3 regions of the Rhizobium sp. BR 317 genome follow, and region 1 is predicted to be linked to each of the others. Evidence: riboswitches for the same ligand, from Rfam matches in the RefSeq annotation. Region 1 holds a riboswitch; each other region holds the start of a gene.

Region 1 (5,290 bases):
TTGGCGGCGCAGCGCGACGCAGGCGCTGAAAATGCAGATATCCCAGGCGGCGCGCTATCGTTCGATGATGGCTGGCATCGAATCCGGCAGTTGGCTGCTGGCGGAAGCAAGCCTCCTCGACAATGTATCGGCGGCTGTCCATTGGGAGGATTTCGACGATTTCGCGCTGGCCTATCCGCAGGTGCGTGCCGTCAAGGACCGTTTCGTGATCGACGGCAAGCGCATTACCACCGCCGGCTCATTGCCGACCGTCGACCTGATGCTGGAGATCATCCGGCGCCGACAGGGCTATTCGCTCGCACTCGAAGTCAGCCGGCTTTTCATCTACGAGCCAGCCAATACGCAGAGCGCAGCAGAACTTTCGCCGTCGACCGCCGGCTTGCGTATGCGCGATCCGCGCGTCGCACAGGCCGTGCGGCTGATGGAGGAAAATATCGAGCAACCGCTGATCCTGGCGCGCCTTGCACGACGCGTCGGCCTCAGTGCCCGTCATCTCCAGGGGCTCTTTCAGGAAAGTATCGGCGCGCCTCCGCATGTGCACTACCTGGCTCTCCGGCTCAACGCCGCGCGACGCAAGGTGATCGAGACGAAGGAGTCCTTCGCAGAGATCGCTGCGGCAACAGGTTTCAACTCGGCCTCGGCCTTTTCCCGCAGCTATCGCGCCAGCTTCTCGGAAAGTCCCTCGGGCACGCGGCGGCGCTTGCGCGGGCGCTCTACGGCTGCAGCGGAGCCGACATAGGCTGAAAGGCTTCGCGCACCATCTCCGCGAGCTCCTGGATCGCCTCGCTGGAATGATAGGGATTGCGGCGAAGCACGACGCGCGAGGAATCGACCGGCGGAAAGCCGTCGTCGCTCGTCAGCTCCCGGCAACTGTGCGGAATGTTGCTGCGGGACAATGTGGTGACGGCGAGGCCGGCGGAGACGGCGTTTTTCAGGCCGGAGCTGGTATCGGCAATGAAGGCAATGCGATAGGGCCGCGCCTGCTGCTCCAGGGATCGCAGGGCAAAGTCGCGCGCCCAGGTCGAGTTGCGGTATGTCGCGATGGGCAGCGGTGTCGCGTCATGCAGGCGATGCACCAACGATGTCACCCAGACGGTCGGATCGATGCAAAGCACCTCTCCCGTGGTCTGCTTGCTCCAGTCGAAGACCACGGCAAGATCGAGTTCGTCCTTCTCCAGGGCGGCAAGATTGCGAGCGGTGTAATCGCAAGAAACGGTCACTTCGACGGCAGGGTGCCGGACAGCGAAGGCGGCCAGCGCCGCCGGCAGGACGGTCTGGCTGTATTCTTCCGGAATTCCGATCCGGACAGGTCCGTTCAACGGCTTGGTGCGGATGGTCGCAGCAGCCTCATTCAACAGATCGACGATCCGTCGAGCATAGGGAAGCAACTGATTTCCGGAGCGGGTCAGCACGACCCCACGGGCGCTTCTTTCGAACAGCGCCCCGCCGACAATTTCCTCCAGGCGCTTGATCTGGGCGCTGACGGCCGATTGGGTGCGGCCGATGCGTTGCGCGGCAACGGAAAAATTCAACGTCTCGCTAATGACGAGGAACGTCCGGAGCAGATCGCTTTCGATGGGTTCGCGCATGGGCAAGCCACAAAAATTTCCGATGGCACATATCTCTACTATTCGTTTGTCTGATGTCAAATATCGGCGCACACAAGTGTAATCCGTCCAGGTGCTTCGTTCCCGAGATACCGCACATGACCATTCAGACCCCGGCTCGATCCTTCGCCGCCAATGAATACGAAAAGGGCGTCGCTCTCGTCGTTGCGGCAACGCTCGCCTGGAGCGCCAGCGGCGTCTATACGCGGCTGCTGACGACGGATATCTGGACGGCGATCGCCTGGCGCTCCCTGTTCGGCGGATTGTTCCTGCTGATCCCGAGCTTCTTTCTCGAAGGCGGCTTTTCGCGTCGCCAGTGGAGCTCGATCTTTCACCCGTCTGGGCTTGCGATGATCGCCTGCCAGACCTTCAGCCAGGCCTGCTTCATCGGCGCGCTCTATAGGACCACGGTTGCGAACGTGACTATGATCTATGCCACAGCGCCCTTTATCGCCGCCTTGCTCGGCTGGGCGATCCTGAAGGAGCGTGTGCCGAGGCGAACCCTTGTTGCCGGCGGGATCTGTTTGGTCGGCGTGGCGATCATCGTCGCTGCCTCGATCGGCGGCGGCACGGGCCTCGGCGATCTCTTGGCGCTCGGCATGACGGCTTCGTTCGCCCTGATCATCATCATTCCGCGCATCGATCGCAGCGCACCGAGCCTGCCGCCAACCATCGTCAGCGCCTTCCTGACGCTCGTTATCTTCGCGCCGTTCAGCTCAGTTGGGTCGCTCGATCTGCACAATTGGCTGGTGCTTGCCGCCTTCGGGGCAACCAATTTCTCCTTTGCCCTCGTCCTGTTTCTTGCCGGCGCGAAGCGCATGCCGCCCGCGGAAGCGGCTCTTATCGGCACCATGGAAATCGTGCTGACTCCTTTCTGGGTTTGGCTGTTCTTTTCCGAAAGGCCGCCGCTTGCGACGTTTTTCGGCGGCGCCATCATCCTTGCGACGGTCCTCTGGCACACGTTCATCGACCTCAGGCATAGCCGGCGCAGGCACGAGCCGAGCTAGAGCAAGCTACCCATAAAGCCCATATTGTAACGAAGATATTCGCCTATAGGCTGCATGTTATTCAGCTATCGTTCATTTAGTGGAAGGCAAATAAACAATCGCCGCAACGCCTTGCGGTTGATTGAGGCTCGGTCACCGATACAGCTGCACGAGGCAGGTGGCCGGGCCTCTCAGGTCTCCCGGGGAAGGCGTTGCCAGCGAAGCAGATAGGCCGACTATGGATCTGTCCGCTCCCGTTCCGCACTTATGCTGACCAAAGCGCGTAGAAGTGCTGGACCGGTCCGTGACCGGTTCCGACCGACAGCGTTTCGGCCGCCGCAACCGCGCCTGCGAGATACTCTTTGGCTGCGGCGACGGCTTTCGGTAGCGTCGAGCCCTTGGCAATCTCCGCCGCCAACGCGCTGGAAAGTGTGCAGCCGGTTCCATGCGTATTTCTGGTCGGTACACGGCCGGCCTCGAACCAGGTCAGGCCCTCCGGGCTTGCGAGCACGTCCGGGCTTTCATCGCCGGCGAGATGCCCGCCTTTGACCAGAACGGCCCGCGCGCCGAGCCTTACAAGGGCTTCCGCCTGCCGGGCCATTGTCTCGCGATTTTCGGCCTCCGGTTCATGCAGAAGTGCGGCAGCTTCCGGCAGATTGGGCGTCAGCAGCGTGGCCAATGGAAGAAGTCGCTCGGTCAGGATATCGACGGCATCCGCGGCAAGCAATGCAGTTCCGCCTTTGGCGATCATGACTGGGTCGAGCACGATCGGAACGCCTTCATGGGGAGTGAGCGCATCGGCAACCGCTTCGGCGATTGCGGCATTGGCAATCATGCCGATCTTGACGGCATCGAGGCGCACATCGGCAAATATGGCTCTGATCTGTTCGGCCACGAACTCCGCAGGAACAGGGTGGACGCCGGAAACGCCCTGCGTGTTCTGGGCCGTCAACGCGGTCAGCGCTGCCATGCCGTAGACGCCACGGGCAGAAAATGCCTTCAGGTCGGCCTGAATGCCGGCGCCGCCGGAAGGGTCGGAGCCGGCGATGGAGAGGACATTTCGGATCATGGGCGTGCCTTTCTGCTCCAGCCGATGGACAGTGCACCGGAGATCGCGGCGAAGTTGGTGATGCATCGCACCAGCGGAGGGTTTGGCCGCGTGGTCGTTAGCAGCGAGCCGGCAATGGTGTTGTTTTTGCATATCGCGCCTTTCGGGCGGGGTGAGACGCGAAGGGATGACGGTAAGAGCACGCCGAGATCCCCGAGCGACTTCCTCCGCCAGCATTATCTGGTTCAGGTTCAAAGGGTACTTCTCAGCCCATCATGCGACGGGCGCCCCTGTCTCTCATCGCCATCTTTCTCGCAGAGAACGGCCACCCTGTCATCAGCTAATCGTTCTAGTGGTGGTGCCCCATATCCGGCCCGTGTTCCTGCTTCCTGATAAACAACGCCGCTACGATCGCTCCCAGTGAGATGACCATCCCGCAGAGAAAGGCGGCCTTGATCCCGCCGGTCGTTGCGGCAAGCGCACTGGCGCCGGCGGCGGAAAGACTGGTGGCTCGCAAGGTCATGATCGCGACGAACAGGGCGGTGCCGGCCGCGCCGGCGACCTGTTGGGTGGTGCCGAGCATGGCGCTGCCGTGCGAATAGAGGTTTGGCGGCAGCGATCCCAGGCTGACGGTGAACAGCGGCGTGAACATTAGTGCGAGACCGATGCTCAGCACCATATGGGCAATCAGCAGCATCCAGAACGGCGTATCCTGCTGTATGAAGACCAGCCCGCCCATTACGGTGCTGAGGATGATCGCTCCTGGAATGATCAGCGGCGCCGGACCGTATTTGTCGAAGAGACGCCCGACCGTCGGCGCGCAAAGGCCCATGATCAGCCCGCCGGGCAGCAACAGCAGCCCGGTTTGCAGGGTCGACAATCCCAGCACGTTTTGGAGATAGATCGGCAGCAAGATGAAGACGCCGAACATCGACATCATCAATATGGCCATCATGGCCGCGGCGATCGTGAATGTCTTTGTGGTCAAGGTGCGCAGATCGAGCAGCGCTCTCTCCTGTTTTTGCAATTGCAACTGCCGCACGATGAAAACCGCGATGACGACGGCGCCGGTCAAAAGCGGAATCCATGGCGATACCGCCGGCGTATGAAGCGCTGCTTCGCCCAATCCGCTAAGGCCGTAGACGAAACCGCCGAAGCCGATGGCGGAGAGGAAGATCGAAAGAATATCGATCGGCGCCGTGGTTGGAACCGTCACGTTCTTGATCCGCGAGGCGCCGAGCGCCAATGCAGACAGGGCGATCGGCAACACCAGGAGGAACAGCCAGCGCCATTCCAGCGCGGAAAGAATGAGGCCGGAAATGGTTGGCCCGATGGCCGGAGCCACCGATATGACGACCGAAATATTGCCCATGGTCCTGCCGCGCGATTCCGGCGGCACCAAGGTCATCACCGTCGTCATCAGCAGCGGCATCATGATTGCTGTGCCCGAGGCCTGCACGATGCGGCCAATGACAATGACGGCAAACCCCGGCGCCAGCGCCGATATCAGCGTGCCAGCGCTGAACAGCGACATGGCGAGAATGAAGACCGGTCGCGTGTTGAGCCGTTGCAGCAGGTATCCGGTGACCGGGATGACGACGGCCATGGTCAGCATGAAGGCCGTGGTCAACCACTGAGCGGCACTTGCG
Region 2 (5,290 bases), on a different contig from region 1:
GATCATAAGGGCGGGCAAGCACGATCGCCCTGCCGCTGCCGAGCGAAAGGCGCACAGGGCCTTCCGCCACATTGGAAATAGTACGCGATGCGCCGAAAGGCAGATGGAAATCGCGCAGGGGATAGCGAGCGTTGTGAATGAAGAGACCCGTCAGATCGCTGAAGCCAAGGACGGAAAACAGCGAGCCGGCCGGCAGCGCCAGTTCCAGTTCACCCGGCAGCAGCGGCAGGGCCTCTTCGTCGCCTGAGGTCAGCAGCACGTCGAAACCTTTTTCGGCAAGCTGAACGCCATAGAGCATATGCTGGATCGCATGGTCCGAACGTTCCCCGCCCATCGCGCCAGCAAGGATCAGCCGCGTCGCTCCACGGTCGATCGCTTCCGATATAGCGATCTCGCCGTCGGTCGCCGCCTTTGCCGCCGGATAGGGCTGCTTGGGCACATTTGGGAACGCGCCCCGCAGGTCCGCCGGCGTCGAGTCAAAATCGCCGACCCAGAGCTCGGGCGTCGCATTGAGCGCCACGGCATGGCGCATGCCGCCATCCGCCGCGATGAACCGGCTACCGGCGACCGCGGCGCGCAGCCGGTCCGTCAGACGAAGCTCGCCGCCGAGAAGGATGGTGAAGGTGGTGGATTGGCTCATGTGCCAAGCCCATAGCGCAAAGACGCGTCACTAGGGAAGAGCGCTGTTGGCAAGAACGGCAGCGTCGGCCGCTCAGCCGTCCGTTTCCTTGATGCGCGCCTGGAAAACCCGCTCATAACCGCCGACGAACCGATCGAACAGCAGCGAGAAAGCCTCGACATCCTCCGTCGACCAGTCGGCGATAATGCTCTCGATGACCGAAAACTTCTGCGCCTGGATCTCGGCAAGCAACCTTTGCCCAAGCGCGGTCAGTACGACGACAATGCGCCGCGCATCGGCCTGCGAGGCCTTGCGGCGCAGCACCCCGCGGGTGACCATCTCGGCGACGATGCGGCTTGCCCGCGATGGATCGATGCGCAGGATGTCGGCGATCGTTCCGACCGTGACTTCGCCGGCCTCTTCCGCGCGCCTCACGGCATCGATGACGTCGAGATGCGAAAGCTCCAGACCCGGCGCGACGTTCTGGATGGCAAGCCGGCCGATCATGCGGCGGCCGGTCATCAGGCGCATGCGCGTCATTACCTGCCCGATGCGCAGCAGGTTTTCGTCTTCGGGCAGCGGCGAGGCTTCAACTTCTCGTGTGTTCGTTGCTGTTGTCATCATTCCAACATATCAGAGACGGACAGGAATTAAAATATGCAGACAGCATTCACTTGCCATTGACAATTATATGCTGATAGCACATATGTTGCTCCGGAACGTCCGCTTTCGAAGACCTGCCCGAAAACGCCACGTTCCGCATTCAGGAACCGGGGCGTTCCCATGCGTTCGATCGAATGCATAGCGTTTCGGCAAGCTCGGATTTCTCGTCCCATGGATATGCAAGTCACGCACGCGCCACTCGTGGCGGATCATCGCCGCCGGCTGATTCTCTTCCTTTTCCTGATGACCGCCATGTTCATGGCAACCCTCGACAACCAGATCGTCTCGACGGCGCTGCCGACCATTGTCGGCGAATTCGGGCATTTGGAACGCTTCGGCTGGATCGGCTCGGCCTATCTGCTCGCCCTTTCCGCCTCGATGCCCGTCTACGGCAAGCTCGGCGACCTCTTCGGCCGCAAATATGTGATGATGACCGCAATCGCGATCTTCACCGTCGGCTCGGCCGTTTGCGGCCTTGCGGTATCGATGAACACGCTGATCGCCGCCCGCGTGCTGCAGGGCCTTGGCGGCGGCGGCATTCTGGTGTCGATCTTCGCCGTCAACGCCGATCTCTTCGAGCCGCGCGAACGCGCCCGTTATCAAAGCTATTCCAGCCTGGTGCTGATGGCCTCCGGCGCCATCGGCCCGGTTCTCGGCGGCACGATGAGCGACCTCTTCGGCTGGCGCTCGATCTTCCTCGTCAACGTGCCGATCGGCTTTATCGTTCTGACCGGCCTCGCCCTCATGCTGCCGTATCGCAAACCGGCCCGCAAACCGAAGATTGATTACGCCGGCGCACTCCTCCTTGCGCTAACCACCACCAGCATCGTGCTTGCCGCCGACGGCACCGAGCTTTTCGGATCGCTGCTTTCGCCGCAATGCCTTGGGATCATCGCCTTCGGCGCGTTTTGCGCATTGGCCTGGGTCTTCGTCGAACGCCGCGCGCCGGAGCCGATCGTACCCATGACGCTGTTCCGCAACCCGACCTTCGGCCTGCTGCTGATCATCTCGGTCACCAGCGGTGCAGTCGCGATCGGCATGGTCAACTACTTCGCGCTCTTCCTGCAGACGACAACCGGCTTGTCACCCTCCATGGCCGGTCTTCTGTTCATCCTGTTGACCGGAGGCATCGTATGCGGTTCGCTTTCGGCCGGCCGGCTGATCTCGGCCAGGGGCCGCTACAAGCCCTTCGCCATCGCCAGCGCCGCCTGCAGCACCATCGCCTTCGCCACGCTGGCGCAGGTCCATGCCGGCACGCCGATCGTCTTCATCGGCGCCCTGATGCTGCTGCACGGCATCGGCATCGGCCTGGCACAGCAGGTCCCGGTCATCGGCGTGCAGAATGCCGCCGCAAGGGGTGACGTCGGTGCCGCCACCGGCGCCGTGACGCTCTCGCGCATGGGTGGCGCCTCGATCGCCATTTCCATCTACGGCGCCATCATCGCCGCCAAGCTCAGCAATATCGGCCTCTCCATTCCGGGCGTCGCCAACATCGAGGAACTGACGCCGAAGATGATGGCGGCCCTGCCGGAGGCCACGCGCGAAAGCGTTGCCAATGCCTATGCAAGCGCCTTCAGTCCGCTGTTCATGACGGCCGCCGCCATATGCTTCCTCGGCCTGCTGACGGCGATCATATTGAAGAACGTGCAATTGCCCAGTGCCGCCAAGAAGCTCGACAGCCAGGCAGCCGCCCACGCTGCCGAGTAAAAACGCGGTCCTGCAATCGACAAGGGAATCATCCTCTTTTTATCCCCTTGTCATCCCTTCGTCACAGGACTAAACCTGCCAACGCTCTAACGGGGTGCCTTATGTCTTCGAAGACATCTGGCTGAGAGGCTTTCACCGGCCAACCCGCGGAACCTGATCCGGCTAACACCGGCGGAGGGATTAGACGCGTGACAAAATCATAGCGCCCTTTTCCCGTTCAAGACAAACCAACGAGGAGGCGCTGTCATGCCCAACCGATCGCTGCTATCACTGTTTACCGGCTTGGCTCTCGCCGCCGGCGCAACGCTTTTTGCCGCCCAAGGCGCCGAAGCCGCAGACAAGACGCTCACCATCTACACCTATGAAAGCTTCACCGCCGACTGGGGTCCGGGCGCCAAGGTCAAGGCCGCCTTCGAGAAGACCTGCGGTTGCACAGTCAATTACGTCAGCGTCACCGACGGCGTGGCACTGCTTTCCCGGCTGAAGCTGGAAGGCACCGGCACCAAAGCCGACGTCGTTCTCGGCCTCGACACCAACCTCGTCGACGAAGCCAAGGACACCGGCCTGTTCGATGCCAGCGGCATAGACACATCGGGCCTCAAGGTTCCCGGCGATTTCAAGGACGACGTCTTCGTGCCCTATGATTACGGCCATTTCGCCGTCGTCTACGATACGCAGGCGATCAAGAACCCGCCGAAGAGCCTGAAGGATCTGGTCGAAGGCGATCCGTCGCAGAAGATCGTCATCGAAGATCCCCGCACCTCGACGCCGGGCCTCGGCCTGTTACTCTGGGTGAAGTCGGTCTATGGCGACAAGGCAGCCGATGCCTGGACGAAGCTCAAGGGCCGCATCCTGACCGTGACGCCCGGCTGGTCGGAAGCCTACGACCTGTTCACCAAGGGCGAAGCGCCGATGGTGCTCTCCTATACGACATCGCCGGCCTATCACATGATCACGGACAAGACCGACCGCTATCAGGCGGCCGCCTTCTCCGAGGGTCATTACATCCAGATCGAAGTCGCCGGCCTAATCAAGTCGTCGCCGAACAAGGAGCTTGCCCGCGACTTCCTGAAGTTCATGATCTCGCCTGGCTTCCAGGACACCATTCCGACCAATAACTGGATGATGCCGGCCGCGGCCACATCCGAGCCGCTGCCGGATGCATTCAGCAAGCTGGTCGTCCCATCGAAGACCTTCCTGATGAGCCCTGACGTGGTCGAGAAGAACCGCAAGGCCTGGGTCGACGAATGGCTGGCCGCCACCAGCACCAATTAACGGTGAGATGTTGCTGACGGCACCCGAGAAAAGACATGCCATTGCCGGCGGGGCGTTCAGTCTTGCCGGCATCGTGTTTTTCATCAGCCTTGCCATCGCCACCCTGCTTACCGCCGGCATCGAAACCGCCGGCGGCGGCAATCCGCTCGCCGATCCCTACCTTCTGCGCGTGCTGCGCTTCACCCTGCTGCAGGCGACGCTATCCACCCTTCTTTCCGTTGTTCTCGCAATTCCCGTGGCTCGCGCGTTGGCGCGGCAACCGCGTTTTCTCGGCCGACTCTGGCTGATCCGCCTGATGGCTGTCCCCATGGGCCTACCGGTGCTGATCGGTGCGCTCGGGCTGCTCGGCATATGGGGCCGCCAGGGCCTTCTAAACCAGGCGCTGACGGGGCTCGGCCTGGCGCAGCCGGTGAGCATCTACGGGCTGATGGGCATCCTGCTCGCGCACGTCTTCTTTAATCTGCCGCTGGCCGCCCGCCTGATGCTTGCCGGGCTGGAGCGCGTGCCGGCGGAATATTGGCTGATGGCCGGCGGGCTCGGCATGCGTCCGGCCTCCGTCTTTCGTTTCATCGAATGGCCAATACTGCGCGGCCTCATTCCCGGTATCGCCGGTCTGATCTTCATGCTCTGTGCCACCAGTTTCACGCTGGTGCTGATCCTTGGTGGCGGCCCAGCCGCGACCACGCTCGAAGTGGCGATCTATCAGGCGCTTCGCTTCGATTTCGACCCCGGTCGCGCCGTAGCTCTGTCCCTGCTGCAGATCGTGGTGACCGCCGCCATTCTCGGCGCAATGGCCCTGCTTCCGGCACCCGACGATCACGGGCTGACGTCCGGCCGCGCCGTACGGCGCATCGACGGAACATTGCCCATCGCCAAACTGGTCGATAGCCTGCTGCTCCTGCTCACCACCCTGTTCATCGGCCTGCCGCTCGGTTCAGTAGTCGTCACCGGCCTGAAGGCAGATCTTCTCAGGCTTGTCGGCCAGACGATCTTCCTGCAGGCGACCTTGACCAGCCTCGCAATCGC
Region 3 (5,290 bases), on a different contig from region 1:
GAGTTCGCCGTTGACGGCGGTTGCCAGCCACTCGCCCTCATAATCGAGCACGGCCAGAAGCTGCGAAAGTGTGGTTGCGGCAATTGTCTCGGGTTCGCCGTTTATGATCAGGCGCATCGGGGGCTCCTTTGCCTCGTCTGTTCGGAAAAGACCAGATCCGCGGCTTCGACCGCCATGGTGGGTGCCAGCAAAAAACCGTGGCGATAAAGGCCGTTGAGGATGATGACATTGCCCTCCCGCGACACCCGCGGAAGGTTGTCTGGAAAGGCAGGACGGATGCCGGAGCCGGTCTCGACGATGGCGGCATCGGCAAAAGCGGGATGCAGCGCATAGGCAGTGTTCAGCAGTTCCATCAACGAGCGGGCGGTGATCGGCCCTTGGAAATCCGTCTCGATCATCGTTGCGCCGACCATGAACAGGCCTTTGCCGCGTGGCACGATATAGACGGGAAAGCGTGGATGCAGCAGTCGGACAGGACGCGCAAGCGTGACCTCCTCCGTCTGCAGATAGAGCATTTCGCCCCGGACACCCCGCAATTCCCCGTTCTGACCGATGCGGGCGGCGCCCGTGCAATCGACGACTTCGGCGAATTCGCCGTCATCCTCAATTTCATCGGCAAAGGTCACGCCCTTTGCTGAGAGATCGTTCTTCAATGACTGCAACACCTCGCGGGGATTGAGGTGCGCTTCCTGCGGGAAGAACAAGCCATGCCGGAATCGACCCGAAAGAGAGGGTTCGAGGGTGGCGATTTCGTGTTCCTCTACCCAGCGATAGCCGGTCGTGCGGCTGGCAAATCGCTTCAGCTCGTTTTGATCGCGGTTCAGCGCGACGACGAGCGTTCCATTGTGGACGACCTTGCCGGGAACAATTGCTTCCCATCGGTCGACGGAATCGCGGCCATGCTCGAGAACGGCTTCATCGGCACTTTCCCGTTCGCACCAGGGCGCCAGCATGCCGCCGGCGAGCCAGGAGGCGGCTTGGCGGAAATTCCGGCTGGGATCTATGATCCTGACCTCTGCACCGCGCCGAAGCAGTTCATGAGCGACCGTGAGGCCGGCGACGCCGGCCCCTTTGACGAGGACACGCATGTCATTCGGCCGGATGTGCGGCGCCGTCAATCGGCATGTAGAGGTCGCCGCCCTCCCGATATTTTGCCGCCATCGCTTCCAGCCCCTCCTTCTGCGCCTCGGCGCGGATGTCGTGCGAAATCCGCATGGAGCAGAATTTCGGGCCGCACATCGAGCAGAAATGCGCAACCTTGTGGGCCTCCTTCGGCAAGGTTTCGTCATGGAAGCTGCGGGCGGTGTCGGGATCGAGCGACAGGTTGAACTGATCTTCCCAGCGGAATTCGAAGCGGGCACGCGACAGAGCATCGTCACGCACTTGGGCGGCCGGATGACCCTTGGCAAGATCGGCCGCGTGCGCGGCGATCTTGTAGGTGATGACGCCCGTCTTGACGTCGTTGCGGTCTGGCAGGCCGAGATGCTCCTTCGGGGTGACGTAGCAGAGCATGGCCGTGCCGAACCAGCCGATCATCGCCGCGCCGATCCCTGAGGTGATGTGATCGTAGCCCGGCGCGATATCGGTCGTCAGCGGCCCGAGCGTATAGAAGGGCGCCTCGCCACAGACGGCGAGCTGCTTGTCCATGTTCTCCTTGATCTTATGCATCGGAACATGGCCGGGGCCTTCGATCATCACCTGGCAATCTTTCGCCCAGGCGATCTTCGTCAGTTCGCCGAGCGTTTCCAGTTCGGCAAACTGCGCGGCGTCGTTGGCATCAGCGATCGAGCCGGGGCGCAGGCCGTCGCCGAGCGAGAAGGAAACGTCATAGGCGCGGCAGATGTCGCAGATTTCCTCGAAATGCTCGTAGAGGAAGCTCTCGCGGTGATGATGCAGACACCACTTGGCCATGATCGAGCCGCCACGCGAGACGATACCGGTGACGCGATTGACGGTCAGCGGGATGTAATGCAGCCGCACGCCAGCATGGATGGTGAAGTAATCGACGCCCTGTTCGGCCTGCTCGATCAACGTGTCGCGATAGACTTCCCAGGTCAGCTCCTCAGCAATGCCGCCGACCTTTTCCAGCGCCTGATAGAGCGGCACCGTGCCAATCGGCAGCGGCGAATTGCGGATGATCCATTCGCGGATGTTGTGGATATTGCGGCCGGTCGAGAGATCCATGACCGTATCGGCGCCCCAGCGGGCCGCCCAGACCATTTTCTCAACCTCTTCCGCCATCGAAGAGGTGACGGCGGAATTGCCGATATTGGCGTTGATCTTCACCAGGAAGTTCCGGCCGATGATCATCGGCTCGCTTTCCGGATGATTGATATTGGCCGGGATGATCGCCCGACCCGCCGCGACCTCCTGGCGAACGAATTCCGGGGTCACATGATCGGGAATATGGGCACCGAAGCTCTCGCCATCGCGAATCAGGGCTTCGGCCTTGGCCTTGCGGCCGAGATTTTCGCGGATAGCGATGAATTCCATTTCCGGCGTGATGATGCCGGCGCGCGCATAGGCAAGCTGGGTAACGGCCTTGCCGTCCTTGCCTCGCAGCGGCTGGCGCTTAGCCGGAAATTCCGGCGTCAGCCGCTCGCCGCTGACAAAGCCATTGTCTTCGGGACGCACATGGCGACCTTCATAGGCCTCGACGTCGCCGCGCGCGAGTACCCAATCGCGGCGGAGCTGTGACAAGCCCTGCTCGATGCGGATATCAGCCCCTTCGACAGTGTAGGGGCCTGAGGAATCATAGACGACGACCGGCGGCTCGCCCGATGTCGGATGAACGCTGATCTCGCGCATCGGCACACGGATATCGGTGTGAAGGTCTCCGGGGATGTAGATCTTCCGCGACGCCGGCAGCGCGCCGGTGGTGACAGTCGGGGTGAGGTTTTTTGCGGCAATGTTCATGGTTTGAGGCTCCAAGTTGCAGTTGGAGACCCAGTCAATCAGCCGGAATGATGGAAAGACGCCGGCATAGAATCCACGCGGGAATCCGAAGCCTTCGAGCGCTTGCACCGTCCCTACGCCAGTATGAACTGGATCAGGTTCAACGGGTCACTGCGCCCACAATCGGCAAAGCCGTATTGTTCAGCAGTATCTCAGCCCCTTGCCGGGACCCCCCTGGTGAATGTCGCAAAGACTATGTCCGGGGCTCGGCTTGTGTCAACCCTGGAACCACAGCCTCGGCAGACCAAGCCGAATAGGTCCGCTCGCCATCAGACTAAAGTCCTACTCATGGCAAGACTTACGTCCGAAGACGCAATCTTTGGTCCGAACGCCATGGATTTGTACCGACTGCTGCTCCAGTTCCCTCCGGCGAAGAAAGCGGCGGGGTATCCGACCGCTTTTGCGAAGTATGCGGAGAAGGTCGATGAAGATGAACGCCCAAGACAGCATCCTCGCCCCGACGCCTGTCGCGGTTTCAGACGGTAGCCGCGTCACCATGTTGGCTGCGAGATAATCGGCCATGCAGCAAGCAAAGCGAATCCTAGTTACAGGCGGTGCAGGTTTCCTCGGATCATTCCTGTGCGAACGACTTCTTCAGGAAAAACAGGAGGTTATCTGCGTAGATAATTTCTTTACGGGACGTAAGAGCAACGTCTCGCACCTCCTGGACAACAAGTCGTTCGAAATCGTCCGCCATGATATCACCTTTCCCCTCTACGTAGAGGTCGATGAGATTTACAATCTCGCTTGTCCGGCAAGTCCGGTTCACTACCAATACGATCCGGTACAGACGACCAAGACCAGCGTCCACGGTGCGATCAACATGCTGGGCCTCGCCAAACGGGTCGGTGCAAAGATCCTCCAGGCCTCCACGTCCGAAGTCTATGGCGATCCCGAGATCCATCCCCAACAGGAGGATTATTGGGGCCGGGTGAACCCGATTGGCCCGCGCTCCTGTTACGACGAGGGCAAGCGCTGCGCCGAGACCCTGTTCTTCGATTACTGGCGCCAGCACCGGCTCCAGATCAAAGTGGCGCGCATCTTCAACACATACGGTCCAAGAATGAGCCCCGATGACGGCCGTGTCGTTTCCAACTTCATCGTGCAGGCGCTGCAGAACGAGCCGATAACGGTTTACGGCAACGGCCAGCAGACGCGGTCGTTCTGCTACGTCGACGACCTCATAGACGGCCTGGTTCGCCTGATGGGAACAAAGGAAGAGGTCACCGGCCCGATCAACCTTGGCAATCCGGCGGAGTTTACGATGCTGGAGCTTGCCGAACTCGTCATAAAACTGACCGGCAGCCGATCGAAGATTAAATTCCTGCCCTTGCKTGCCGACGATCCCCGTCAACGGCAACCGGACATCGGCGTTGCCATGCGTGAACTCGGCTGGAAGCCGAAGCTCCAGTTGCGAGACGGGCTTGCCAAAACGATCGCCTATTTTGACGAGCTGCTTTCGTCGGACGATTCGCACGCGGTCGCTGCTGAATGACGACCGTCCTCGTCACAGGCGGAGCCGGGTATATCGGATCGCATTGCTGCAAGGCGTTCGCGGAGGCCGGTTGGTCGATCGTCACCTACGACAATCTCTCCCGCGGCTGGCGTGACGCTGTAAAATGGGGGCCTCTGGTCGAGGGTGACATTGCCGACGCCGAGACTCTCGCGGCAGCGCTGCGCCAGTATCGCCCTGACGTCGTGGCCCATTTCGCCGCCTACGCCTATGTCGGCGAATCCGTTGAATTTCCGGAACTCTACTACCGGAACAACACATTCGGGACGTTGGTGCTCATCGAGGAAATGCTGAAAGCCGGGGTCAACCGGCTGATCTTTTCAAGTACTTGCGCTTCCTACGGCATTCCGGTGCGAACCCCGATCGACGAGACCCATCCGCAGTGGCCGATCAATCCCTATGGGTGGTCGAAATTCATGATCGAACGGATGGTGGAAGATTTCTCCCGTGCTCGCGGCCTCAATGCAGTGATGCTGCGATATTTCAATGCCGCCGGATGCGACCCTGATGGCGAAATCGGCGAACGGCACGAACCCGAGACGCATGTCGTTCCACTTGCCATAGAGGCGGCGATCAAGCCGGGCCGGGTCTTTACCATCAACGGCACCGATTTCGATACGCGAGACGGCACCGCCGTCCGCGACTACATCCACGTCACCGATCTGGCGCGTGCGCATGTCCTTGGCGGTGAGAAGCTATTGCGGGATCGAGGGGTGCATGTCTACAACCTCGGCACGGGCAACGGAACGACCGTGAAGGAACTCGCCGACGCCGTCGGCCGCGTCTCCGGAAATACACTTCCCATAGCCTACGGACCCCGCA

The links. Region 1 has a riboswitch for thiamine pyrophosphate ahead of thiD (bifunctional hydroxymethylpyrimidine kinase/phosphomethylpyrimidine kinase). Riboswitches for the same ligand answer to the same signal wherever they lie in the genome.
Region 2: it holds a riboswitch for thiamine pyrophosphate, as region 1 does, so the genes downstream of both, thiB (thiamine ABC transporter substrate binding subunit) here and thiD (bifunctional hydroxymethylpyrimidine kinase/phosphomethylpyrimidine kinase) in region 1, are expected to answer to the same signal.
Region 3: it holds a riboswitch for thiamine pyrophosphate, as region 1 does, so the genes downstream of both, thiC (phosphomethylpyrimidine synthase ThiC) here and thiD (bifunctional hydroxymethylpyrimidine kinase/phosphomethylpyrimidine kinase) in region 1, are expected to answer to the same signal.

The regions. Positions count from the first base shown of each region.
Region 1 covers NZ_JARWLB010000021.1:41,974-47,263, reverse strand. The annotation lists gene QD357_RS25985 (GlxA family transcriptional regulator) at 1-739, shown strand, start outside; gene QD357_RS25980 (LysR substrate-binding domain-containing protein) at 714-1,589, opposite strand; gene QD357_RS25975 (DMT family transporter) at 1,706-2,614, shown strand; gene thiD (bifunctional hydroxymethylpyrimidine kinase/phosphomethylpyrimidine kinase) at 2,859-3,662, opposite strand; TPP riboswitch at 3,847-3,943, opposite strand; gene QD357_RS25965 (DHA2 family efflux MFS transporter permease subunit) at 3,991-5,290, opposite strand, start outside.
Region 2 covers NZ_JARWLB010000003.1:233,079-238,368, reverse strand. The annotation lists gene QD357_RS06195 (thiamine diphosphokinase) at 1-640, opposite strand, end outside; gene QD357_RS06190 (MarR family winged helix-turn-helix transcriptional regulator) at 713-1,240, opposite strand; gene QD357_RS06185 (MDR family MFS transporter) at 1,454-2,989, shown strand; TPP riboswitch at 3,070-3,186, shown strand; gene thiB (thiamine ABC transporter substrate binding subunit) at 3,236-4,264, shown strand; gene thiP (thiamine/thiamine pyrophosphate ABC transporter permease ThiP) at 4,272-5,290, shown strand, end outside.
Region 3 covers NZ_JARWLB010000028.1:33,153-38,442, forward strand. The annotation lists gene thiS (sulfur carrier protein ThiS) at 1-117, opposite strand, end outside; gene thiO (glycine oxidase ThiO) at 108-1,088, opposite strand; gene thiC (phosphomethylpyrimidine synthase ThiC) at 1,090-2,916, opposite strand; TPP riboswitch at 3,009-3,141, opposite strand; gene QD357_RS28770 (UDP-glucuronic acid decarboxylase family protein) at 3,476-4,450, shown strand; gene galE (UDP-glucose 4-epimerase GalE) at 4,447-5,290, shown strand, end outside.